Regions from separate parts of the Streptomyces sp. NPDC087787 genome, predicted to be linked through region 2. Evidence: riboswitches for the same ligand, from Rfam matches in the RefSeq annotation. Region 2 holds a riboswitch; the other holds the start of a gene.
The links. A riboswitch is a leader RNA that binds a small molecule or an ion and turns the genes downstream of it on or off. The one in region 2 is predicted to bind S-adenosylmethionine.

Region 1 (11,873 bases), on a different contig from region 2:
GGTCGAAGCGGCCGCCGGTGCGCACCGCCGACTCGGGCACGAGGCCCAGCACCAGTGCCGCCGCCACGACGCCCAGGCCGGCCGAGACCCAGAACAGCATGTGCCAGTTGAGGTTCTCGGCGATCAGCGCGGCGGCGGGCAGTCCGAGGGCGCCGCCGACACCGAGCGAGGCGCTGATCATCGCGGTCGCCGAACCGAGCCGCTCGGCGGGCAGTTCGTCGCGCATGATGCTGATGCCGAGCGGGATGACGCCGGAGGCGAGGCCTTGCAGGGCCCGGCCGACGATCATCGGCGTCAGGGAGTCGCTCAGCGCGGCCGTGACCGAGCCGGCCACCAGCATGGCCAGGCTCAGCAGGAGCATGCGGCGCTTGCCGTACATGTCGCCGAGGCGGCCCGTGACCGGGGTGGCCACGGCCGCGGCGAGCAGCGTGGCGGTGACGGCCCATACGGTGTCCGACGCCGAGGCGTGCAGGAGCTGGGGCAGCTCGGGAATGATCGGGATCACCAGGGTCTGCATCAGCGAGACCACGATGCCGCCGAAGGCGAGTACGGCCACGACGGCGTTGGGCCGGGGCGCGGATTGCCCGGCCGCGGCGGGCCGGGCGAGTGCGTCGGACATGAAGGAAGGTCTCCGTCGGAGAGCAGGTGTACTTGACTCAGGCAACCTTAATTGGACTTGATTGACTTAAGCAAGTGAATATCCCGCCGGGAAGGCCCCCGGGGCAGAGTCCGGACGGGCCGCCGGGCCGAAGAGACACAGGAGAAGGGGCGGCGCCCGCCCTGAGGCAGCCGCCGCCCCGCGACTCGTGTCAGCTCAACTCAGCGTCTCCAGCGCCGCCGCGTCGTACGGCTTCAGCTCGTCGAAGCGGCCGCCGAGGACCTTCGCCGCCCACTCGGGGTCCTGGAGCAGCGCGCGGCCCACGGCCACCAGGTCGAACTCGTCGCGCTCCAGCCGGTCCAGCAGGTTGTCGAGGCTGCCGACCTCCGCGCCCTCACCCTGGAACGCCTTGACGAAGTCGCCGTCCAGACCCACCGAGCCGACGGTGATGGCCTGCTTGCCCGTCAGCTTCTTGGTCCAGCCCGCGAGGTTGAGGTCCGAGCCCTCGAACTCCGGCATCCAGTGGCGGCGCGTGGAGGCGTGGAAGACGTCCACCCCGGCCGCGGCGAGCGGCGACAGGATCGCCTCCAGCTCCTCGGGCGTCTCGGCCAGACGGGCGTCGTAGGCTCCCGACTTCCACTGGGAGTACCGGAAGAGGACCGGGAAGCCGGGCGAGACGGACGCGCGTACCGCCGCCACGAGCTCCGCCGCGAACCTCGTACGGGCCACCGCGTCGCCGCCGTAGGCGTCGGTGCGGCGGTTGGTGCCCGCCCAGAGGAACTGGTCGAGCAGGTAGCCGTGGGCGCCGTGCAGTTCCACGCCGTCGAAGCCGATGCGCTCCGCGGTGGCGGCCGCCTCGGCGAACGCGCCGATGACGTCGTCCAGGTCGGTCCGCGTCATCGCCCTGCCGGTCACCTCGGACTCGCCGATGCGCAGCCCGGAGGGGCCCACGGCGGGCGCCTCGGGGAACGGCTGCTGGCCCGGCTTGCGCACCATGCCGATGTGCCAGAGCTGGGGCACGATCGTGCCGCCCGCCGCGTGCACGGCCTCGGCGACCTTCGCCCAGCCCGCGAGCTGCTCCTCGCCGTGGAACCGCGGCACGCGGTCGCTCTGCCCGGCCGAGTCGTGCCCCACGTAGGTGCCCTCGGTGACGATCAGGCCGACACCCGCGGCGGCACGGCGGGCGTAGTACGACAGCACGTCCTCGCCGGGGACGCCGCCCGGCGAGAACATCCGGGTCATCGGCGCCATCACGATCCGGTTGGGGACGGTGAGGCCGTTCAGCGTGACGGGGCGGGAGAGGATCTCGGCCGCGCGGGACGCGGACCCGGATTCGGAAGCGGTGACGGTCACGGTGGGGGGCTCCTCGAAATCGTGGTCGGTACCGGCCGGCACGCACGCGCGCCTGGCCGGGCACCGGCGTCAACTGCCCCACCGGCCACGGCATTCCACTGATCCACTCCTGTGACCCGGAACACGCCCGAGGGCGGCACCCCCTGTCTCCAGGGAGTGCCGCCCTCGGTACGTGAAGGACGGATCCGATCCTTTGAGGGATCAGAAGTCCATGTCACCGCCCGGCATGCCGCCGCCGGCCGGCGCGGCGGCCTTCTCCGGCTTGTCGGCGATGACGGCCTCGGTGGTGAGGAACAGCGCGGCGATGGAGGCGGCGTTCTGCAGCGCGGAACGGGTCACCTTCGCCGGGTCGATGATGCCCTCGGCGACCAGGTCGACGTACTCACCGGTCGCGGCGTTCAGGCCGTGGCCCGGGGTGAGGTTGCGGACCTTCTCCACCACGACGCCGCCCTCGAGGCCGGCGTTGACGGCGATCTGCTTGAGCGGGGCCTCCAGGGCGAGCTTCACGGCCTGTGCGCCGGTCGCCTCGTCACCCTCGAGCTCCAGCTTGTCGAAGACGCTGGTGGTCTGGAGCAGGGCCACGCCACCACCGGCGACGATGCCCTCCTCGACGGCCGCCTTGGCGTTGCGCACGGCGTCCTCGATGCGGTGCTTGCGCTCCTTGAGCTCCACCTCGGTGGCGGCACCGGCCTTGATGACCGCGACACCGCCGGCGAGCTTCGCCAGGCGCTCCTGGAGCTTCTCGCGGTCGTAGTCCGAGTCGCTGTTCTCGATCTCGGCGCGGATCTGGTTCACGCGGCCCGCGACCTGGTCGGTCGAGCCGGCACCGTCGACGATGGTGGTCTCGTCCTTGGTGATGACGACCTTGCGGGCGCGGCCCAGGAGGTCCAGGGTCGCGTTCTCCAGCTTGAGGCCGACCTCCTCGGAGATGACCTCGCCGCCCGTGAGGATGGCGATGTCGCCGAGCATGGCCTTGCGGCGGTCGCCGAAGCCCGGGGCCTTGACGGCGACGGACTTGAAGGTGCCGCGGATCTTGTTGACGACCAGGGTCGACAGGGCCTCACCCTCGACGTCCTCGGCGATGATCAGCAGCGGCTTGCCCGACTGCATGACCTTCTCCAGGAGCGGGAGCAGGTCCTTGACCGAGGAGATCTTGGAGTTGGCGATGAGGATGTACGGGTCCTCGAGCGACGCCTCCATGCGCTCCATGTCGGTCGCGAAGTAGGCGGAGATGTAACCCTTGTCGAAGCGCATGCCCTCGGTGAGCTCGAGCTCGAGCCCGAAGGTCTGCGACTCCTCGACGGTGATGACGCCTTCCTTGCCGACCTTGTCCATGGCCTCGGCGATGAGCTCGCCGATCTGGGTGTCGGCGGCGGAGATGGAGGCGGTGGAGGCGATCTGCTCCTTGGTCTCGACCTCCTTGGCCTGGTCGAGCAGGGCGGCGGAGACGGCCTCGACGGCGCGCTCGATACCGCGCTTCAGGGCCATCGGGTTGGCACCGGCGGCGACGTTGCGCAGGCCTTCCTTGACCAGGGCCTGGGCGAGCACGGTCGCGGTGGTCGTACCGTCACCGGCGACGTCGTCCGTCTTCTTGGCGACTTCCTTGACCAGCTCGGCGCCGATCTTCTCGTACGGGTCCTCGAGCTCGATCTCCTTGGCGATGGAGACACCGTCGTTGGTGATCGTGGGGGCACCCCACTTCTTCTCGAGGACGACGTTGCGGCCCTTGGGGCCGAGGGTCACCTTGACGGCGTCCGCGAGCTGGTTCATGCCGCGCTCGAGGCCTCGCCGCGCCTCCTCGTCGAACGCGATGATCTTGGCCATGTGAAGTGGTCCCTCCAGGACTGGGGGTGATTCCTTCGGACCGCGCCCGCGCCCGCGACGGACGGCCCCGGCCTGAGGTGGTTCCTTGCCCCACCTGGCCCGTGGCCTCACCGACCCGGTCCTTCGTTGTCACTCTCACCTTCAGAGTGCTAACGCCAATGATTAGCACTCGACCCCTCCGAGTGCAAGGTGCGCCCGCGAAGCGGGCTCGATGAGGGGTGGCGGTCGGGTGACGGGTGGGCGCAAGCGCCTTCGGGGTGGTCGGCGGGGAGTCAGCCGCGCGCGAACACCGGCGGCCGGCCCCGGCGAGGGAGCCGCGCACGAGGCCGGCACACCCGGGCGGGGCGCGGGCACGGCGAAGGGCCCGCACCCCGGCAGCGGAGGTGCGGGCCCTTCCGAAGAAGAACGTCGCTTGCGGTGGTCGCGCGATTCAGGCCGTGACGCGGACCATGTCGGCCTGCGGACCCTTCTGGCCCTGCGAGATCTCGAACTCGACCCGCTGGCCCTCTTCCAGCGTGCGGTAGCCGTCCATCTGGATCGCGCTGTAGTGGACGAAGACGTCCGCACCACCGTCGACCGCGATGAAGCCGTACCCCTTCTCCGCGTTGAACCACTTGACGGTGCCCTGAGCCATGCCTAACTCCCCTATTACTGGCCCTTGCACAGATCCGCACTTCGCGGACCCGGGTCAGACCTCACCCCCCGTGAATCGGGGGCGTGCGCCGGAACGCGTCGACCGCGGCCGAATGTATCTGCCCAACTGCCCTCTGCAACAGGTCAATCGGACGAGAAATCTGGACGCACACGGTCCGGAATATAGGAAGAATTCACGCGAATTCAGGGCAATTCGGGCCCCACGAACAAGGCAAATACCACAAAAGGCTCGCAGACTTTGGCTACTTCTTACCGGGCCCACGGCAGGATTCCATGGCCCCGGATTCCGAGTTCGGGGGCGCGTTCCCCAACTCTACCGCGTTCAATCACACAGAATTGCCCCCTCCGTATCTCTCACGGAAGGGGCAACTCGATGAACTCTGCGTGACCGGAATTACCGAAGGTAATGATCAGCCGCCGGCGACCGCGGGGATGATCGAGACGCCCGCGCCGTCCGGAGTGGCCGTCTGAAGGCCCTGCTCGAACCGGACGTCGTCGTCGTTGACGTACACGTTGACGAAGCGGCGCAGCTTGCCCTGGTCGTCCAGGACCCGGGCCGCGATGCCCGTGTGGTTCTTCTCCAGGTCAGAGATGACGTCGGACAGGGTCGCGCCCTCGGCGCTCACCTCGGCCCGCCCGCCGGTGTAGGTGCGCAGGATGGTGGGGATGCGGACGGTCACGCTCATGCCAGGCCAGCCTCTCGGAAGGAGTCCAGGGTCGGACGGATCGTCGCGGTCAGGCCGGTGCCGGCCACCGCGTCCAGGGTCTTCAGCCCGTCGCCGGTGTTGAGGACGACGGTGGTCTTCGTCGGGTCGAGGACGCCGTTCTCGACCAGCTTCTTCGTCACGCCGACCGTCACACCGCCCGCGGTCTCCGCGAAGATGCCCTCGGTCCGCGCCAGCAGCCTGATCGCGTCGACGACCTGCTCGTCGGTCACGTCCTCCACCGCGCCTCCGGTGCGGCGCGCGATGTCCAGGACGTACGGGCCGTCGGCCGGGTTGCCGATGGCCAGGGACTTGGCGATGGTGTCCGGCTTCTGCGGCCGCACGACGTCGTGGCCGGCCTTGAAGGCGGTGGACACCGGAGAGCAGCCCTCGGCCTGGGCGCCGAAGATCTTGTACGGCCGGTCCTCGACCAGTCCGAGTTCGATCAGCTCCCGCAGGCCCTTGTCGACCTTGGTGAGCTGGGAGCCCGAGGCGATCGGCACGACGATCTGGTCCGGCAGCCGCCAGCCGAGCTGCTCGCAGATCTCGTACGCCAGCGTCTTGGAGCCCTCGGCGTAGTACGGCCGCAGGTTGACGTTGACGAAGCCCCAGCCCTCGCCGGCCGGATCGCCGATCAGCTCGGAGCAGAAGCGGTTCACGTCGTCGTAGTTGCCCTCGATGCCGACGAGTTCGCCGCCGTAGATCGCGGCCATCACGACCTTGCCCTGCTCCAGGTCGTGCGGGATGAACACGCAGGAGCGCAGTCCGGCACGGGCGGCCGCGGCGCCGACGGCACCGGCCAGGTTGCCGGTCGAGGAGCAGGAGAGCGTGGTGAAGCCGAAGGCGCGGGCCGCCTCCAGCGCCTGGGCGACCACGCGGTCCTTGAAGGAGTGCGTCGGGTTGCCGGAGTCGTCCTTCACGTACAGCCCGCCGGTCACGCCCAGTTCACCGGCGAGGCGGTCGGCCTGGACGAGCTTGGTCCAGCCCGGGTTCAGGTTCGGCTTGCCGGCGACGTCCGCGGGGACGGGCAGCAGCGGCGCGTAGCGCCAGATGTTCGCGGGGCCCGCTTCGATCCGCTTGCGCAGCTCCTCGGTGTCGTAGGCCGAGAAGTCGTAGGCGATCTCCAGCGGGCCGAAACACTCCTCGCAGGCGAAGACCGGGCCGAGAGGGACGCGGTGACCGCACTCGCGACAGCTCAGTGCCGCGGCGGGGCCGAGGTCCACGGTGGAATCGGTGCTGCTTGCAACGGTCTGCACAGCCATGTGAGGCGAGGCCCTTTCTCCTCATCTTCCTCACGACGCATCTCGCCGTGAGACGGATTTGGCACCTTCCCTAGCCGGGAGCCTCGCGAGGACGATCGGCTGTGCGCGCACAGCGGTCGATACGAGAACCGGCTGGAGGGTTGCCGGGGCTTCATCGGGCCGTGTCCCTCTGCCCCTCTGGATGAGCTGTATTCGGTTGTGAGGCGGAGTCGACCCCCGGCATGGGATGGTCGTCCGCGTTGTTCAAGACTGTAACGGAAGGCCAGGACGGCGGAGACGGTCGTCCGAACCGCGAGACGACACCGCGAGACGACAGTCGCGGGACGACAGTGAGGAGCCGCTGACCGTGCTGGAAGAAGTCGAGCGCTGGCTGGCCACCCGCTCCTGGTCCGTCGCCGACCGGCCGCTGCACCAGATCCTGGCGGCCAAGCAGCGCACCGGTCAGTCGGTCTCCGTGGTGCTGCCCGCGCTGAACGAGGAGGCGACGGTCGGCGACATCGTCGCGGTGATCCGCCGCGACCTGGTGGAGCGGGCGCCGCTCGTCGACGAGATCGTCGTCGTCGACTCGGGCTCCACCGACCGCACCTTCGAGGTGGCCGCCGCCGCGGGCGCCCGGGTGGTGCGCCGCGACGAGATCCTGCCGCGCCTGCCCGCGGTGCCGGGCAAGGGCGAGGTGCTGTGGCGCTCCCTGCTCGTCACCCGCGGGGACGTCATCTGCTTCGTCGACGCCGATCTGCGGGAGTTCTCCTCCGACTTCGTCACCGGCATCGTGGGCCCGCTGCTCACCGAACGCGACGTCGACCTGGTCAAGGCGATGTACGACCGCCCCTTCACCGTGCCCGGCCGGGACGCCTCCGCCTCGGCCGCCGCCAGGCAGGGCGGACGGGTCACCGAGCTGATGGCGCGCCCGCTGCTCAACATGCACTGGCCGCAGCTCGCCGGCTTCGTGCAGCCGCTCGGCGGCGAGTACGCGGCCCGCCGCTCACTCCTCGAACAGCTGCCCTTCCCGGTCGGCTACGGCGTCGAGCTGGGCATGCTGGTCGACGCGCTGCACCTGGTGGGCCTGGACGCGCTCGCGCAGGTCGACGTCGGGGTGCGCAGGCACCGGCACCAGGACGGGCAGGCGCTCGGCAGGATGGCCGCCGCGATCTACCGCACCGCCCAGCTCCGCCTGGCCCGCGGCCATCTCGTGCGCCCCAGGCTCACCCAGTTCGAGCGCGGCGAGAACGGCTTCGAGCCGCGGACGCACCCCGTGGACACCGAGGAGCGTCCGCCGATGGCCGAGGTCGCGGAGTACGCGGCCCGGCAGGTGGCGTGAAACAACGGCCTCGCCCGCTTTCCGGCGGCTACGAAGCGGAACCGTACGTTTGAGCGTTTCGGGGCCGGGCTAGGTTGAGGCTTATGGCTTCTACGCACGGTGCCGAGGTGCTGGTCGCGTCCAATCGCGGCCCGGTTTCGTATCAGGTGCGCGAGGACGGCTCACTCCACTCCCGGCGCGGTGGCGGGGGGCTGGTGTCCGGGCTCTCCGCGATCGGCCCGGAGGCGGGGGTGGTGTGGGTGTGCGCCGCGCTGAGCGACGCCGACCGGGAGGCGGCGGGCCGCTTCGAGGGCGGGCGCCGGCTGCCGTCCGAGGCGACCGGCGGGCAGCAGGTGCGGATGCTCGACATCGACGCGCGGGTCTTCTCCGACGCCTACAACGGCATCGCCAACTCGGTGCTGTGGTTCGTCCACCACATGCTGTACCAGACCCCGCTGGAGCCGGTCTTCGACGCCGGGTTCCGGCGCCTGTGGAAGTCCTACGAGGCCTACAACCTGGCCTTCGCCGAGGCGCTCGCGGAGGAGGCGGCCGAGGGGGCGGCCGTGGTGGTGCAGGACTACCACCTGACGCTCGTGCCGGGGATGCTGCGCGATTTCCGGCCCGATGTGCGCATCGGGCACTTCTCGCACACGCCGTGGGCGCCGGCGGACTACTTCCGGATCCTCCCCGACGACATCGCCGAGCAGGTGCTGCGCGGAATGCTGGGCGCGGACCGGCTGGGCTTCCTCACCCAGCGGTGGGCCGACGCGTTCGCCGGGTGCTGCGACGCGCTCGTCGGCGGGCTCGGGGGTACCCGGATCGGGGTGCACGGGCTGGGCGCGGACGCGGAGTTCCTGCGGGAACGGTCGCACCGGGCCGACGTCGAGGAGCGGATGGCGGCGCTGCGCGAGGAGATCGGCACCGGACCGGACGGTGGCCCGCGCCGGACGATCGTGCGGGTGGACCGGACCGAGCTGTCCAAGAACATCGTGCGGGGGCTGCACGCGTACCGGGAGCTGCTGGAGCAGCGCCCGCAGTGGCGCGAGCGGGTGGTGCACGTGGCGTTCGCCTACCCCTCGCGGCAGGACCTCGCGGTGTACCGGGAGTACACGGAGCAGGTGCGGCGGGTGGCCGAGGAGATCAACGCCCGGTACGGGACGCCCGGCTGGACCCCCGTCCTGCTGCACGTGGAGGACGACTTCGCGCGGTCGCTCGCGGCGTACCGGATCGCCGACGTGGCCCTGGTCAACCCCATCCGGGACGGGATGAACCTGGTCGCCAAGGAGGTGCCGGTCGTCTCCGACTCGGGGTGCGCGCTGGTGCTGTCGCGGGAGGCGGGGGCGTACGCGGAGCTGGGCGAGGACGCGGTCGTCGTCAACCCGTACGACGTGGTGGGGACGGCCGGTGCGCTGCACCGGGCGCTGAACATGCCGGATCCCGAGCGGGCGGAGCGGACGAAGCGGCTGGCCGCGGCCGCGACCGCGCTGCCGCCCGCCCAGTGGTTCCTGGACCAGCTCCAGGAGCTGGGCGGCTGAACGGACGGGGGGCTACGCGAGGCTACGCGAGGCGGTCGGCCAGGTTCCTCAGCAGTGCCACCACCCCGGCGGGGCCGTCCACCACGAGGTCGGCCCGCCGCGACACCTCGGTGACCTCCGTACTGCCGCTGCAGACCAGGACGCCCGGGACTCCGTCCGAGCGGAGTTCGCCGACCGCCGCGAAGGCCGGGAGGTCGCCCAGGTCGTCGCCCGCGTACAGGACCGACGTGGCGCCCAGGTCGCGGGCGCAGTCCAGGAGGGCGACGCCCTTGTCCATGCCCGGGGGACGCAGTTCGAGGACCATGCGGCCGGGCTCGACGATCAGCCCGTGGCGGGCGGCCAGGCCGGCGAGGGGCTCGCGCAGCGCCTCGAACGCGGCCTGCGGGTCGTCCGCGCGGCGGGTGTGGACGGCGACCGAGCGGCCCTTCTCCTCGATCCAGGCGCCGTGCCCGGCGCCGGTCCGGTCGAGGAGGCCGGGCAGTTCGGCGCGGACGGCGGCGACGCCGGGGTGCGGGGGCGGGGCGGTGACCGTGCCCGTGGCGGCGTCCCAGCGCTCGGCTCCGTAGTGGCCGAGGACGACCAGGTGCTCCAGGCCGGGTACGCCCTCGAAGCCGCCGTGGCGCACCGCGACGCCGGGCGGGCGGCCGGTGACCACCGCGACGGCGGCCACCTTCGGGGCGAGCGCGGAGAGCGCGGGCACGGCGTCCGGGTGGGCGCGGGCCTGGTCGGGGTCGGGGACGATCGGCGCGAGCGTCCCGTCGAAGTCGAGCGCGATCAGCGCGCGCTCGGGCCGGGCGAGGATCGCGGCGAGCCCGTCCCGCCCCGCCCGGGTGACGGGCGCCGGCAGGGAGGAGACGGAGGCGGTCGAGTCGGCGGAGTGACGGTCCTGACTACCCATGGGGCGAACCTATCCCTCCGGGGCCCGGCGCATTCCTCCGCCGGGCACGGGTCTCGGCGCTCGGGCGCGTTCGCGGCCCGGCGCGGGTTCAGCGCTCGGCGCGGCGGGTCTCGCGGACGCGGCGGAGGCGGTTCACCGTGACCGGGTCGTGGGCGAGGGCGCGGGTGTCGTCGAGGAGGGCGTTGAGGAGCTGGTAGTAGCGGACCGGCGACAGACCGAGCTCCTCGCGTATCGCGCGCTCCTTCGCGCCGGGGCCGGTGAAGCCGCGGCGCTCCAGGGCGAGGATGCCGCGCTCCCTGCGGCCGAGCCCCTGCTCCTCGTCGTCGTCCATACCAGGCACCGTAGCCTCCGCCACCGACAGCGGCCCTCGCCGGGCCCGTCCGCGCCGTTCCGGCCGTCCCCGCGTCACCAAGTGGACACAATTGGTCTGCACCAAGCAAGTGGACTAGACCTCTCCCGGTCGACGGTCCACACTGTTCCACGTGAAACACGTCATCGCCCTCGATGTGGGCGGCACCGGGATGAAGGCCGCGCTGGTCGCCGCCGACGGCTCCCTGCTGCACCGGGCCCGCCGGGCGACCGGCCGCGAGCGCGGGCCGGACGCCGTCGTCGAGGGCATCCTCGACTTCGCCGCGGAACTGCGTGCCCACGGCGTCCGGCACCTGGGGCAGGAGGCGTCCGCGGCCGGTGTCGCCGTCCCCGGCATCGTCGACGAGGCGCGCGGCATCGCCGCCTACGCGGCCAACCTCGGCTGGCGTGACGTCCCCCTGCGCGAGCTGCTCGCCGCGCGGCTCGGCGCCCCCGTCGCCCTGGGCCACGACGTGCGCACCGGCGGACTGGCCGAGGGCCGGATCGGGGCGGGAAGGGGCGCGGACCGGTTCCTCTTCGTGCCGCTGGGCACCGGAATCGCGGGCGCGATCGGCATCGACGGCCGGGTGGAGGCGGGCGCGCACGGCTTCGCGGGCGAGATCGGCCACATCGTCGTACGCCCCGGCGGCCTGGACTGTCCGTGCGGGCAGCGCGGCTGCCTGGAGCGGTTCGCCTCCGCGTCGGCGGTCAGTCAGGCGTGGGCCGAGGCATGCGGGGACCCGGACGCGGACGCGGCGGACTGCGCCAAGGCCGTGGAGTCCGGGGACGCCGGTGCGCAAACGGTCTGGCAGGAGGCGGTGGACGCGCTCGCCGACGGGCTGGTCACCGCGCTCACCCTGCTGGACCCGCGCACGCTGATCATCGGCGGCGGGCTCGCCGAGGCGGGCGAGACGCTGTTCGCGCCGCTGCGCGAGGCGGTCCAGCGGCGCGTCACCTTCCAGAAGCTGCCGTCGATCGTCCCCGCGGCCCTGGGCGACACCGCCGGCTGCCTGGGCGCGGGGCTCCTGGCCTGGGACCTGCTCAACACTTCTACGACTTCTCCGGAGGTAACCGCCTGATGGCCCCCAGCAAGGTTCTGACCGGAGCCCGGGTGGTGCTGCCCACCGGGATCGTGGACGGCGGCCGTGTGATCGTCGACGGCACGCGGATCGCCGGCGACGCCCGGGAGGACGCCGAGACCCTCGACGTGCGCGGGCACTGGCTGGTCCCCGGCTTCGTCGACATCCACAACCACGGCGGAGGCGGCGCCTCCTTCTCCGGCACGGCCGACGACGTGCTGACCGCCGTCCGCACCCACTGGGAGCACGGCACCACCACCCTGGTCGCCTCGACCGTCACCGACGACATGGGCCTCCTCGTCAAGCAGGCGGGGCTGCTGT
Region 2 (11,873 bases):
GAGGGCGCGATCCTGTCCATGCCGATCGTCGGCACGTACATCTCGTACTTCCTCTTCGGCGGCGAGTTCCCCGGCCACGACTTCGTGGCGCGGTTCTACTCGATCCACATCCTGCTGCTGCCCGGCATCATGCTGGGCCTGGTGGTCGCCCACCTGATCCTGGTCTTCTACCACAAGCACACGCAGTTCGCGGGTCCCGGCAAGAGCAACAAGAACGTCGTGGGCATGCCGCTGCTGCCGGTGTACATGGCCAAGGCCGGCGGCTTCTTCTTCCTGGTCTTCGGTGTCCTCGCGGTCATCGCGGCGATCGTGGAGATCAACGCGATCTGGGTGATCGGCCCGTACCGTCCGGACCAGGTGTCCACCGGCGCCCAGCCCGACTGGTACATGGGCTTCGCCGAGGGTCTGGTCCGCTTCATGCCGGGCTGGGAGGTCAACTTCTGGGGCCACACGCTCGTCCTGGGCGTGTTCATCCCGCTGGTCCTCTTCGGCCTGGTGCTGGCCGCGCTGGCGGTCTACCCGTTCATCGAGTCGTGGATCACCGGCGACAAGCGCGAGCACCACATCCTGGACCGCCCGCGCAACGCCCCGACGCGTACCGCGTTCGGTGTCGCCTGGATCACGATGTACATGATCACGCTGGTCGGCGGCGGCAACGACCTGTGGGCCACGCACTTCCACCTGTCGATCAACGCGGTCACCTGGTTCGTCCGGATCGGCTTCTTCGTCGGACCGGTCATCGCGTTCGTCGCCACCAAGCGGATCTGCCTCGGCCTCCAGCGCCGCGACAAGGACAAGGTGCTGCACGGCCGCGAGACCGGCATCATCAAGCGCCTGCCGCACGGTGAGTTCATCGAGGTGCACGAGCCGCTGAGCCAGGAGCAGCTCTTCACGCTCACGGCGCACGACCAGTACGAGCCGGCCGAGATCGGTCCGGCGGTCGACGAGAACGGTGTCGAACGCAAGATCAAGGGCTCGCAGAAGCTCCGCGCCAAGCTCAGCAACGCGTACTACGGCGAGGACAACCAGATCCCGAAGCCGACCGTCGAGGAGTACAGGGAGATCACGAGCGGCCACGGCCACCACTGATCACTGACCGCTGAGCGTCGCCACGCCACGGTCGAAGGGCCCCGTCCGATCCCCGGACGGGGCCCTTCGCGGTGTCCGGGGCTGGATAGGGTGGACCTGTTCGAGACTCGCGTCCCCGCAGTGCGGGACACCGACCCAGGAGCGGCATATGAACGCTGTGACCCCCGCTGGAGGCGACACCGCGGCGGGCCGCTCCTGGCCCGCCCTGCTGAACGGCCTGCTGGAGGGCCGGAACCTCACCGCCGACGAGACCGCCTGGGCGATGGACCTGATCATGCGCGGCGAGGCGACCGACGCGCAGATCGCCGGGTTCGTGGTGGCCCTGCGGGCCAAGGGCGAGACGGTGGAGGAGATCACCGGCCTGGTCCGCACCATGTACGAGCACGCCAATGTGATCGAGGTGCCCGGCGCGACCGTCGACATCGTCGGCACCGGCGGCGACGGCGCGAAGACCGTGAACATCTCCACCATGTCCTCGATCGTCGTGGCAGGCACCGGCGCCAGTGTCGTCAAGCACGGCAACCGGGCCGCGTCCTCCGCCTCCGGGGCCTCGGACGTGCTGGGAAAGCTCGGCGTCAATCTGGAGCTGACGCCGCGGCGGGTGGCCGAGGTGGCGCAGGAGGCGGGCATCACCTTCTGCTTCGCGGTCAAGTTCCATCCGGCGCTGCGCCACGTGGGCGCCGCCCGCGGCCAGTTGGCCATCCGCACGGTGTTCAACGTGCTCGGCCCGCTGACCAACCCGGCCAGGGTGCGGGCACAGGCCGTCGGGGTCGCGGATCCGCGCATGGCACCGGTCGTCGCCGGCGTCTTCGCCGAACGCGGCCACTCCTCCCTGGTCTTCCGGGGCGACGACGGCCTCGACGAGCTCACCACGACCGCCACCTCACGGGTCTGGATCGTCCGGGACGGGGAGGTGACCCAGGAGCGCTTCGACCCGCGGGACGTCGGCATCGAGCTGGTGCCCGTGGAGGCGCTGCGGGGCGGGGACGCCTCGTACAACGCCGAGGTGGCCCGGCGCCTGCTGGACGGTGAGGAGGGGCCCGTACGGGACGCCGTCCTACTGAACTCCGCGGCGGCGCTGGTGGCGCTGCAGCCGGGGTCGGGCACCCTCGCCGAGCAGATCCGGGCGGGCATGGACCGCGCGGCGGAGTCGATCGACTCCGGGTCCGCCAAGCGCACGCTGGAGCGCTGGGTGGCCGCCAGCAACGCCTGATAGCCGCGTTTTCCCTCGCAGGGCGCAGTCCACGATCCGGACTGCGCCTTGCGCGTGGAAGACCGTGTGGCAGGATGCTGAACCAGGTCATGAGTGACAGCCATGTGGCCCCGGCCGGCTGTCCGGCAACCCTCCGTCCGTGGCGGGGTGCCCCGGGTGAGGACCAGGTCGTAGGCAGCGAGGCCTACGGCAAGCGCGGACCCCTCGCAGCACCAGGGGTCCTGGTCGTACGAGGGAGCCTTCCGTGAGCAAGCGAATGCGTTAGGGCGTAGAGCCCCGCCTCCGCACCCCCCTTTTCACCTTCTCCGCGCTTGAGCCGTGTCCGCTCGCGTGGCGATGCCGCCTGCTTCCACGGGAGTTCACCCATGTCCGTGTCCACGTCCGTGTCCGCCGTTCCCGCCGACCAGCCCGTTCGCCGTGACATCCCGGAGCCGCTGCCCGTCCTGGGCCGCGACGTCACCGTCCCCCTCGTCACCGGCGGGGAGGTCACCTACGCGGCGCTCGACTACGCGGCCAGCGCGCCCGCCCTCCAGCGGGTCTGGGACGACGTCGCCGCGTACGCGCCGTACTACGGCAGCGTCCACCGCGGCGCCGGCTACCTCTCCCAGCTCTCCACCGACCTGTTCGAGAACGCCCGCGGGACGGTCGCGGAGTTCCTGGACTGCCGTGCGGAGGACCAGGTGGTGTTCACCCGGTCCACCACCGACTCCCTCAACCTGCTCGCCCGCGCGCTGCCCGCGGACTGCCAGGTCTTCGTCTTCGAGACCGAGCACCACGCCTCGCTGCTGCCGTGGCGGGACGCGCGGGTGACGTACCTCGACGCCCCGCGCACCCCGGATCACGCGGTGGCGACCCTGGAGCGGGCCCTCGCCGACCGCTTCCCCCACGGCCCGGCCCTGGTGTGCGTCACCGGCGCCTCCAACGTCACCGGCGAGCTGTGGCCCGTACGGGAACTGGCCGCCGCCGCCCACGCGCACGGCGCCCGGATCGTCCTGGACGCCGCCCAGCTCGCCCCGCACCACCCGGTGTCCGTCCGCGACCTCGACGTCGACTGGGTCGCCTTCTCCGGCCACAAGCTGTACGCGCCCTTCGGCTCCGGTGTGCTCGCCGGCCGTGCCGACTGGCTGCGCGAGGCCGAGCCGTACCTCGCGGGCGGCGGCGCGAGCCGTACGGTGGCGCGGCGCGCCGACGGGTCCGTGGACGTGCGCTGGCACGAGTCGCCCGCCCGCCACGAGGCCGGCTCCCCGAACGTCATCGGCGCCTACGCCGTCGCCTCGGCCTGCGCGGCGCTGACCGAGGCCGGATTCGACGAGCTCGTCGCGCGTGAGCGGCACCTGATCCGCAAGGTGCGGGCCGGTCTGGCCGAGGTGCCCGAGGTCAGGGTCCTGTCCCTGTTCGGCGACGACGCCCCGCGGGTCGGCGTCGTCTCCTTCGTCGTGGCGGGCTGGAACAGCTCCCACTTCGCCGCCGCCCTCTCCGCCGAGTACGGCATCGGCGTACGCGACGGCCTCTTCTGCGCCCACCCCCTGGTCCGCACCCTGCTGGGCGGCGATCCGCAGAGCCAGGGCGAGTGCGGCGCGCCCGAGGCCGCCCCGGGCGAGAAGTCCCTCAACGCCATCAGGGTGAGCTTCGGCGCGGGCACGCCCGACGAGCACGTGGACCGCTTCGTGGCCGCGGTGCGGGAACTGGTCCGCGAGGGCGCGAAGTGGACGTACCGCACGGAGGACGGCCGCTGCGTCCCCGCGGTGTGATCCGCCCGCCCAGGAGCCCCGGGCGGTGAGGAGCCCGGGGCGGTCGGACGTCCGGAGCCGCCGGGCGTCCGTGGTGGTCCGGCGCCTGTGGTGGTCCGGCGTTCGCGCTGGTCAGGAGTCCAGCCCGATGGCGAACGCCGCCTCCAGGTCGTGCTGCGAGTACGTGCGGAAGGCCACGTGCGTGTCCGTCCCCTCGACGCCCGGGATCTTGCTGATCCGCCCCGGGATGACCTCCGCGAGGTCCTCGTGCTGCCGCACCCGGACCATGGCGATCAGGTCGTACGTGCCGGTGACGGAGAAGACCTCGCTGACCGAGTCCAGTGAGGCGATCTGCTCGGCGATCTCGGGAATCCGGTCCACGCTGGTCTTGATGAGGACGATCGCGGTGATCACGGCTGGTTCTCTCCCTCGGGGGCCGGAGCAGGGGCGGGCTTCACTCTAGCCCTCCCGTCTCCCGCCACCACCCTTCCAAGGCCGCGCTACGCGCCCTCTGATCTGGCCGGACCAGGGCCACGCGCAGGCGAAGCCCAGGGCGAAGCCCACCACATGGGCCAGGTAGGCGACCTGCGGTCCCTCGGCGGCGCGTCCCGCGGCCAGCCACTGGAGTGCCGCCCAGAAGGGCAGGACCACCCACGCGGGAAAACGCAGCGGCAGGAAGAACAGGAACGGGAAGAGACTGGTCACCCGGGCGCTGGGGAACAGAAGGAGAAACGCCCCGAGGACCGCCGAGATCGCGCCCGAGGCTCCCACCAGGCTCTGCCCGGAGGCGGCGTTGGCGGCCGCGTAGCCCACCAGGGCCAGGTAGCCGCAGCCGACGTAGAACAGCGTGAACCGGACGCGGCCCATGCGCTCCTCGGTCATCGCCCCGAAGACGTGGAGGAAGAGCATGTTGCCGAGCAGGTGCACCCAGCTGCCGTGCACGAACAGGGCCGTCGCGGGAGTGAGGGCGGCCCGCGGTGAGCCGGTGAACAAGTCGGCGGGGACCACGCCCCACCGCCGGAAGTAGGCCCGCTGGGCGAGCAGCAGCGCGTCCCCGGTGCCGTAGGAGGGATTGAGACCCGAGGCCGGGCCGGTCACGAAGATCAGACAGCACAGGACGATCAGGGCGCACGTCACCGGCGCCTGCATGCTCCGTACCGCCCTGGCCGCCTCGATCGTCCGGGCGGCCACCGTGTACCTGTTGCCGATCATGTGCACAGAGCATGGCGTAACGGGACGCAACCGCACAGACCGCCTCGCCGCCGTGGATGGACCGGCGCCGAGTCCCCGCCAGGCCGTAGGGTTACGTGCCACACGCCCAGGGAAACTGGCGCGTCACGGACCACAGAAGGAAGCGAACAGTCACGATGACGGTTCCCCTGCCGACCGCCACGACGCGGTGGCGCTGCACCCTGTGCGGCAATCTCACCCGTTTCGACGTGACCCGCTCGTCGAAGGTCGTCGAGTACGTGCACCTGGACCTGGCCGGAGAGCCGCAGGTCGAGGAGCGCGAGGTGGTCAGTGAGACGATCGAGTCGGTGCGCTGCCGCTGGTGCAACGCCGTGGACCAGGTGGAACTCGTGGACAGGCCGGGCGCCGGCTCCTGAGTGGAACGGGCCCTCACGGGCGACCCCCGCGGGAGGCCGCGGGGTATCGAGGCATTGAGGCATTGGGGTGACGGATGGCGGAGACACAAGGCGGGGGGCCGGGCGACGGCGCCGCCGAGGTGCTCGACCGTCCCCTGCCCGACGGAGTGCGCCGCCGGGTCGTCCAGATCGTCTCCGACTCCTTCGGGGCACTGACGTTCGGGGAACTGCCCGCGCAGCTGCGGCAGTACGCCCGGTTCACGCCCAGCCGCCGGGCGAAGTTCGCCGGCAACGCGATGGCGGCCGCGCTCGAGACCGATCCGCTGTTCCGCCAGCGCGTCGGCGACAAGTTCAAGGAGGCCCAGCCGGAGCTGTCGGCCGCCCTCGACTCCGGCTCGCCGCCCCCGGCCGCGGACCCGCTCGACGTGGCGGCCGCGGCCTACGTGCTGCGACCGCCGGGCTGGGTGAAGCTGGTCGCCGCCGCGGGCGAGGAGGCCCAGCGGGCGGACGCCGAGCGTGCCGACGAGGAGAGCCGGGCCGAACTGGAACGGCTGCGCGCCGAGCTGGCGGCGGCCCGTGAGCAGAACCGGGCCGACACCGAGCGGCTGCGGGCCGAGCTGGACGCCGCCCGGAGGGAGGCCGAGTCGCTGCACCGCAGGCTGCGGGCCGCGCACAGCGACGTCAAGCGTGGTGAGGCCGCGCTGCGCAAGGCGCGGGGCGAGCTGGAGGCCGCCCGGGCCGAGGGGCAGGCGCAGGTGTCGGCCGCCGAGAGCGAGACCCGCCGGCTCAAGGCGCGCCTGGGGGAGGCGGAGGCCGCGCTGGAGGCCGCCCGCCGGGCGGCCCGCGAGGGGCGCAGCGTGGAGGACATGCGGGTGCGGCTGCTGCTGGACACCGTCCTCGACGCGGCCCAGGGGCTGCGCCGGGAGCTGGCGCTGCCGCCGGTGTCGGTGCGCCCGGCGGAGACCGTGGACGCGGTGGAGCCGGGCCGGATGACCCCCAAGGACATCGCCGCCCGCGCGCTGTCCGAGCACGACCCGGCGATTCTCGACCAGTTGCTCGCGCTGCCGCAGGCGCATCTGGTCGTCGACGGCTACAACGTCACCAAGACCGGCTATCCGCAGATGCCGCTGGAGAAGCAGCGGCTGAGGCTGCTGGGGCAGCTCTCGCAGCTCGCCGCGCAGACCGGCGCCGAGGTCACCTGTGTCTTCGACGGGGCCGAGCTGGTCGCGCCGGTGCTTCTCGCGCCGCCGCGCGGCGTGCGGGTGCTGTTCTCCAAGCCGGGGGTCACGGCGGACGAGCTGATCCGTCAGCTGGTGCGGGCCGAGCCGCCCGGCCGGCCGGTGATCGTCGCCTCGACCGACCGCGAGGTCGCCGACGGGGTCGCGAAGGCGGGGGCGCGGCCGGTGGCCTCGGTGGTGCTCCTGAAGCGGCTCTCGCGCGGCTGAAAACGGACGTAGGGTCGCGAAAAGCCTTAAGCGCAACATACGGGCCGCATTCCCGAATTGGTCGGAAGCGTCACGCGACGCAGGGTCAAGTGGTCCTCACTGCTGGTGAGTTATGGGCAAAGAATGCAGCGGGTGGTGGGATTTTCCGCCGCAGGATTTGAATTCATCACGATGAGGTCACTAGGGTCGAACTCGAACCTCCGAGCGGGTGATCACTCAGAAGAAGGAGCTCGCTTCCGTGGCGTCCCACCGTCGACCCAAGCAACCCAGCCGTGCGCGTGTGACTGTGCTCACCACCGCGGCGGCAGCGGCCGTAGCGATCAGTGCCCAGGCCGCCAACGCAGCCCCGAGCGCGAAGCCGAGCAAGGACGAAGTCAAGTCCAAGGTCGACGAGCTCTACGAGCAGGCCGAGCAGGCCACCGAGAAGTACAACGGGGCCAAGGAGAAGCAGGAGAAGCTCCAGAAGGAGATCTCCACCATCCAGGACAACGTCGCCCGCGGCCAGCAGGATCTCAACAAGCTGCGTGACGGCCTCGGTTCGCTGGCCGCAGGCCAGTACCGCACCGGTGGCATAGACCCCTCGCTCCAGCTCTTCCTGTCCTCCGACCCGGACGACTACCTCGACAAGGCCTCCACGCTCGACCAGTTGAGCGGCCAGCAGGTCGAGGCGCTGAAGAAGATCCAGGACAAGCAGCGCGAGCTCGCCCAGGAGCGGTCCGAGGCCTCCTCGAAGCTGAAGGACCTCGCCGCCACCCGCACCGAGCTGGGCAAGAAGAAGACGGAGGTCCAGGGCAAGCTCGCCGAGGCGCAGCGGCTCCTGAACAGCCTCACCGCCCAGGAGAAGGCCGCCCTCGCCGCCGAGCAGGACCGGGCCAGCCGGGCCTCCGCCGACCGAGTGCAGCTCGGCAACGCCGCCCCCGCCTCCGGCCGGGCCGGCGCCGCGTTCGCCGCCGCCCAGTCCAAGATCGGCTCGCCCTACGTCTACGGCGCCACCGGTCCGTCCTCCTACGACTGCTCGGGTCTGACCTCGTGGGCGTACGCCCAGGCCGGTGTCAGCATCCCGCGCACCTCCGAGGCACAGGCCAACGCGGGCACCAGGATCTACTCGCAGAGCCAGCTCCAGGTCGGCGACCTGATCATCTTCTACGGCGATCTGCACCACGTCGGCCTCTACGCGGGCAACGGCCAGGTGCTGCACGCCCCGCGCACGGGCACCGTCGTGCGCTACGAGCCGATCAGCAACATGCCCTTCCAGTTCGGCGTCCGCATCTGACGCCTCTGCGGGAGAGCCCCTCTCCCACTCGCCCGAACGGGCGAATCCCGGCACCCCACGGTGACCCCGCGCCCCGCCCTGACCTGCGTCAGAGGCGGGGCGGCCGCGTTCGGTGCCCCCTCGGCGGCTTTGGTCGCGGTGTGTCCGCGCGGCTACTGTCTGGCGCGTTTCCCGCAGACCGGGCGCTCCTCGGCGCCACGGACACGGGAAGCGGTCAGTGTCCGCCAGTGGAGGGAGTACGGCTTCCCGTGGGGTCTCATCGCCGCCCAGCACCGTCCGGGTTCGACCGGGGCGCGGGCGCCGCGTTCTGCGTTCTGTCCGTCGCGGCCGCCGCTCTCGGCGCCGTACCGGCCACCTCGGCCGTCGCCGCTCCGCGCGGCGACGCCCGGTCCGAGGTCGACCGCCTCTACCAGGAGGCCGAGAAGGCGACCGAGGCCTTCGACAAGGCAGGTGAGCGAGCCGGCCTCCTGCGCACCCGGGTGCACGACCTGCAGGACCGCATCGCCCGACGGCAGCAGCGCGTCAACGACCTCAGGGAGTCGCTGGGTTCGCTGGCCGGGGCCCAGTACCGTTCCGGCTTCGACCCGTCGATCGCCCTGCTGTTCTCCCGCGACCCGGCCGACTACCTCGACAAGGCCGCCACGCTCGACCGGATCACCGACCACCAGACCGGCGAACTGAATGACCTGCGGCGGGTGCTGCGCGAACTCTCGCAGGACCGCATCGAGGCCACCGGCTCCCTCGCCGAACTGGACAGGAACCGCAAGGCGGCCGCGACCCACAAACGGACGATCGAGCGGAAGCTCGCCCGGGCCCGGCAACTCCTCTCCGCCCTGCCGGCGTCGGAGCGCGCGGACTACGACCGGTCCTCCCGGTCCGGCCGCGAGGATCTCTTCCCCGGTCTCGACGCCGGCCCGGCCGCCTCCGGCCGCGCGGCCGCCGCCTTCGCCGCCGCCCGCTCCGCCCTCGGCCGTCCCTACGTCTGGGGCGCCAACGGGCCCACGGGATTCGACTGTTCGGGCCTGATGCAGTGGTCGTACGCGCAGGCCGGAGTGCATCTGCCGCGCACCTCGCAGGAGCAGCGCAACGCGGGCCGGCGGATCCCGTTGTCCGAGGCCCGGCCCGGCGACCTGGTCGTCTACCGCTCCGACGCGGGCCATGTCGCGATGTACGCGGGCAACGGCCGGGTGATCCACGCGCCACACCCGGGAGCGCCGGTGCGCTACGACCCGGTGAACATGATGCCGATCTCGTCGGTGACCAGGGTCTGACGGCCGTCCCGGTGCCGCCGTACGATCGGGAAATGGCTGGTCGCGGGCGGGCGTCGAAATCCTCGGTGATGGCGGTGTGCCTGCTGCTGGCGTCCCTGACGGCCTGCGGCGGGCCGTCCGCGGCCGACACCGCGAGGGCCGAGGTGCAGCGGGTGCTCGACCGGCGGGCGGCGGCGGTCCTCCACCACGACCCGGCGGCGTACGCGGCCACCGGGACCCGGGACCCGTACGCGCGAGTGCGGGCCGTCCCGCTGACGGACTGGACCTACCGGCTGGAGAGCCTGCGCCGCAGCGGCGACACCGCCATCGCGCAGGCCGAACTGCGCTACCGGGTCACCGGATACGACAAGGTACCCGTCACCGCGGGCCGCACGCTGACCCTGTCCACCGGCGCCGACGGGAAGTGGTACGTCGACTCCGACCGGCCGCGGAGCAAGTCCGCCGAGCAGTTGTGGGACCAGGGCACGGTCTCGGTGGTCCACGGGCGCGGCAGCCTCGTGCTCGGCGTCGGACACGGCGAGGCGGACCTGCGCGGTTACGCCCGTCTGGCCGACCGCGCGATACCCGCGGTGTCGGACGCCTGGGGCACGGACTGGAGCCGGCACGTCGTCCTGCTGGTCCCCGGGTCCCTCGAGGGCATGGCCGGACTGCTCGGCTCGCCCGCGTCCAACTACCGCGGCATCGCCGCCGTCACCACGGGCGAGACAGGGGGCGCGGGCCGGGCGCCCGCGGACCGGATCATCGTCAATCCGGCCGCCTACGGCATGCTCGGGCCGCTCGGCAAGCAGGTCGTCCTCACCCACGAGACGACCCACGTCGCCACCCGGGCCCACACCAACGCCGCCACCCCGCTGTGGCTGTCCGAGGGCTACGCGGACTGGGTCGGCTACCGCGGCACCGGCCGCACCGCGGGCGAGGCCGCGCCCGAACTGCGGCGGGCCGTGACCGGCGGGGACGTCCCCGCCGCCCTGCCGGCCGACGGGGACTTCGGCTTCGCCGGCGATCCGGCCCGGCTCGCCCGGGCCTACGAGAGCGGCTGGACGGCCTGCCGCATGATCGCAGACCAGTGGGGCGAGCGGCGCCTGGACGGCTTCTACCGTGCCGTCGGCGCGCACGGCGTCCGCGAGGGCGCGGTCGAGAACGCCCTGCGGAAGGTCCTCGGCACCACCCTGGAACGGTTCACCGAGCGGTGGCGCGCGTACCTCCTGCGTCAGCTGGGCTGATCGAGCCGGGCGGTGGGCCGGGCGGTCCGCTCCGGCGGGCGGGTGTGGGGCGCGGCGGTGACCGTCGAGCGCCACAGGACCCGGCAGGCGGTCACCGCCGCGGCCACCAGCAGGCCGTTGCGCAGCAGCAGGAGGGTGACGCCGAGGCGGTCGCTCGCGACGACGTGCGCGAAGTACACCGGGAACTCAAGGACCGTCACCGGGGCCGCCGCCAGGACGAGGCCGGCCGGCAGCCGCATGCCGTCGTCCCGGAAGCACAGACGGACGGCGGCCAGCCCGATCAGCCACACGAGGTACTGGGGGCTGAGGACCCGGCTGGTCACCGTGAACAGCAGTACCGCCGCGAACGCCGCGTCGGCGGCCGTGTGCGGACGGAAGCGGCGGGCCCGCTGCCGCCACAGCAGCAGCCAGCCGAGGGCGGCTACGGTCAGGGCCAAGGACGCGGTGCTCACGACGTCGGTGTACGGGCCGGCGAACTCCAGCGAGCCGTAGGTGAGCAGCACCTGTCCGTGCCAGCCGAAGTGCCGGGCCATGTGCAGGACGAGCGCGGCCGGCGCCTCCACCTCCGTGCCCCGGTCGCGCTGCGCGGTCAGGAAACACAGGGCGCCGGGCATGGTGAGCGCGAACAGCGGGACGAGGGCGACCGCGGTCACCGCTGCTGCCGTCCACGCCCGGCGCCCGGCCGCGCCCCGCAGGCCCGGCAGCAGCAGGACCGGCCACACCTTCAGCAGCGCGCCGAAGCCGGCCAGCACGCCCATGGCTCGCGGGTGCCGGGCGCCCGCGAGCAGCGCGGCCACGGCCACCGCGGTCACCATCACGTCGTAGCGCGCGTACAGGACCGGACCGAGCAGGGGCGCGCCCGCCGTCCACACCCAGGCGCCGCGCAGCGGCCGGCCGGGCCGCCGGCCGGCGCACAGCAGCAGGCACAGCACCGCCAGATCGGCCAGCAGGGCCAGCACGTGGAAGGCCGCGGTGTAGCCGAGGAAGGGCAGGGCGGCGGGGGAGAGGATCGCCAGCGCGGCGGCGGGCGGGTACTGCCAGGT

Region 1: it holds a riboswitch for S-adenosylmethionine, as region 2 does, so the genes downstream of both, thrC (threonine synthase) here and ACIOWN_RS02110 (aminotransferase class V-fold PLP-dependent enzyme) in region 2, are expected to answer to the same signal.

What each region holds. Positions count from the first base shown of each region.
Region 1 is NZ_JBIUVQ010000009.1:153,926-165,798, forward strand. It holds gene ACIOWN_RS16755 (MFS transporter) at 1-619, opposite strand, end outside; gene ACIOWN_RS16760 (NADH:flavin oxidoreductase) at 815-1,951, opposite strand; gene groL (chaperonin GroEL) at 2,153-3,775, opposite strand; gene ACIOWN_RS16770 (cold-shock protein) at 4,206-4,409, opposite strand; gene ACIOWN_RS16775 (MoaD/ThiS family protein) at 4,840-5,115, opposite strand; gene thrC (threonine synthase) at 5,112-6,395, opposite strand; SAM riboswitch class I at 6,414-6,583, opposite strand; gene ACIOWN_RS16785 (glucosyl-3-phosphoglycerate synthase) at 6,742-7,713, shown strand; gene ACIOWN_RS16790 (trehalose-6-phosphate synthase) at 7,797-9,227, shown strand; gene otsB (trehalose-phosphatase) at 9,250-10,125, opposite strand; gene ACIOWN_RS16800 (DUF3263 domain-containing protein) at 10,214-10,456, opposite strand; gene ACIOWN_RS16805 (ROK family protein) at 10,608-11,552, shown strand; gene nagA (N-acetylglucosamine-6-phosphate deacetylase) at 11,552-11,873, shown strand, end outside.
Region 2 is NZ_JBIUVQ010000001.1:451,978-463,850, forward strand. It holds gene ACIOWN_RS02100 (cytochrome bc complex cytochrome b subunit) at 1-1,089, shown strand, start outside; gene trpD (anthranilate phosphoribosyltransferase) at 1,238-2,302, shown strand; SAM riboswitch class IV at 2,388-2,504, shown strand; gene ACIOWN_RS02110 (aminotransferase class V-fold PLP-dependent enzyme) at 2,668-4,053, shown strand; gene ACIOWN_RS02115 (Lrp/AsnC family transcriptional regulator) at 4,165-4,446, opposite strand; partial or broken gene ACIOWN_RS02120 (rhomboid family intramembrane serine protease) at 4,443-5,244, opposite strand; gene ACIOWN_RS02125 (hypothetical protein) at 5,400-5,639, shown strand; gene ACIOWN_RS02130 (NYN domain-containing protein) at 5,714-7,063, shown strand; gene ACIOWN_RS02135 (NlpC/P60 family protein) at 7,302-8,336, shown strand; gene ACIOWN_RS02140 (NlpC/P60 family protein) at 8,585-9,607, shown strand; gene ACIOWN_RS02145 (hypothetical protein) at 9,640-10,830, shown strand; gene ACIOWN_RS02150 (glycosyltransferase 87 family protein) at 10,818-11,873, opposite strand, start outside.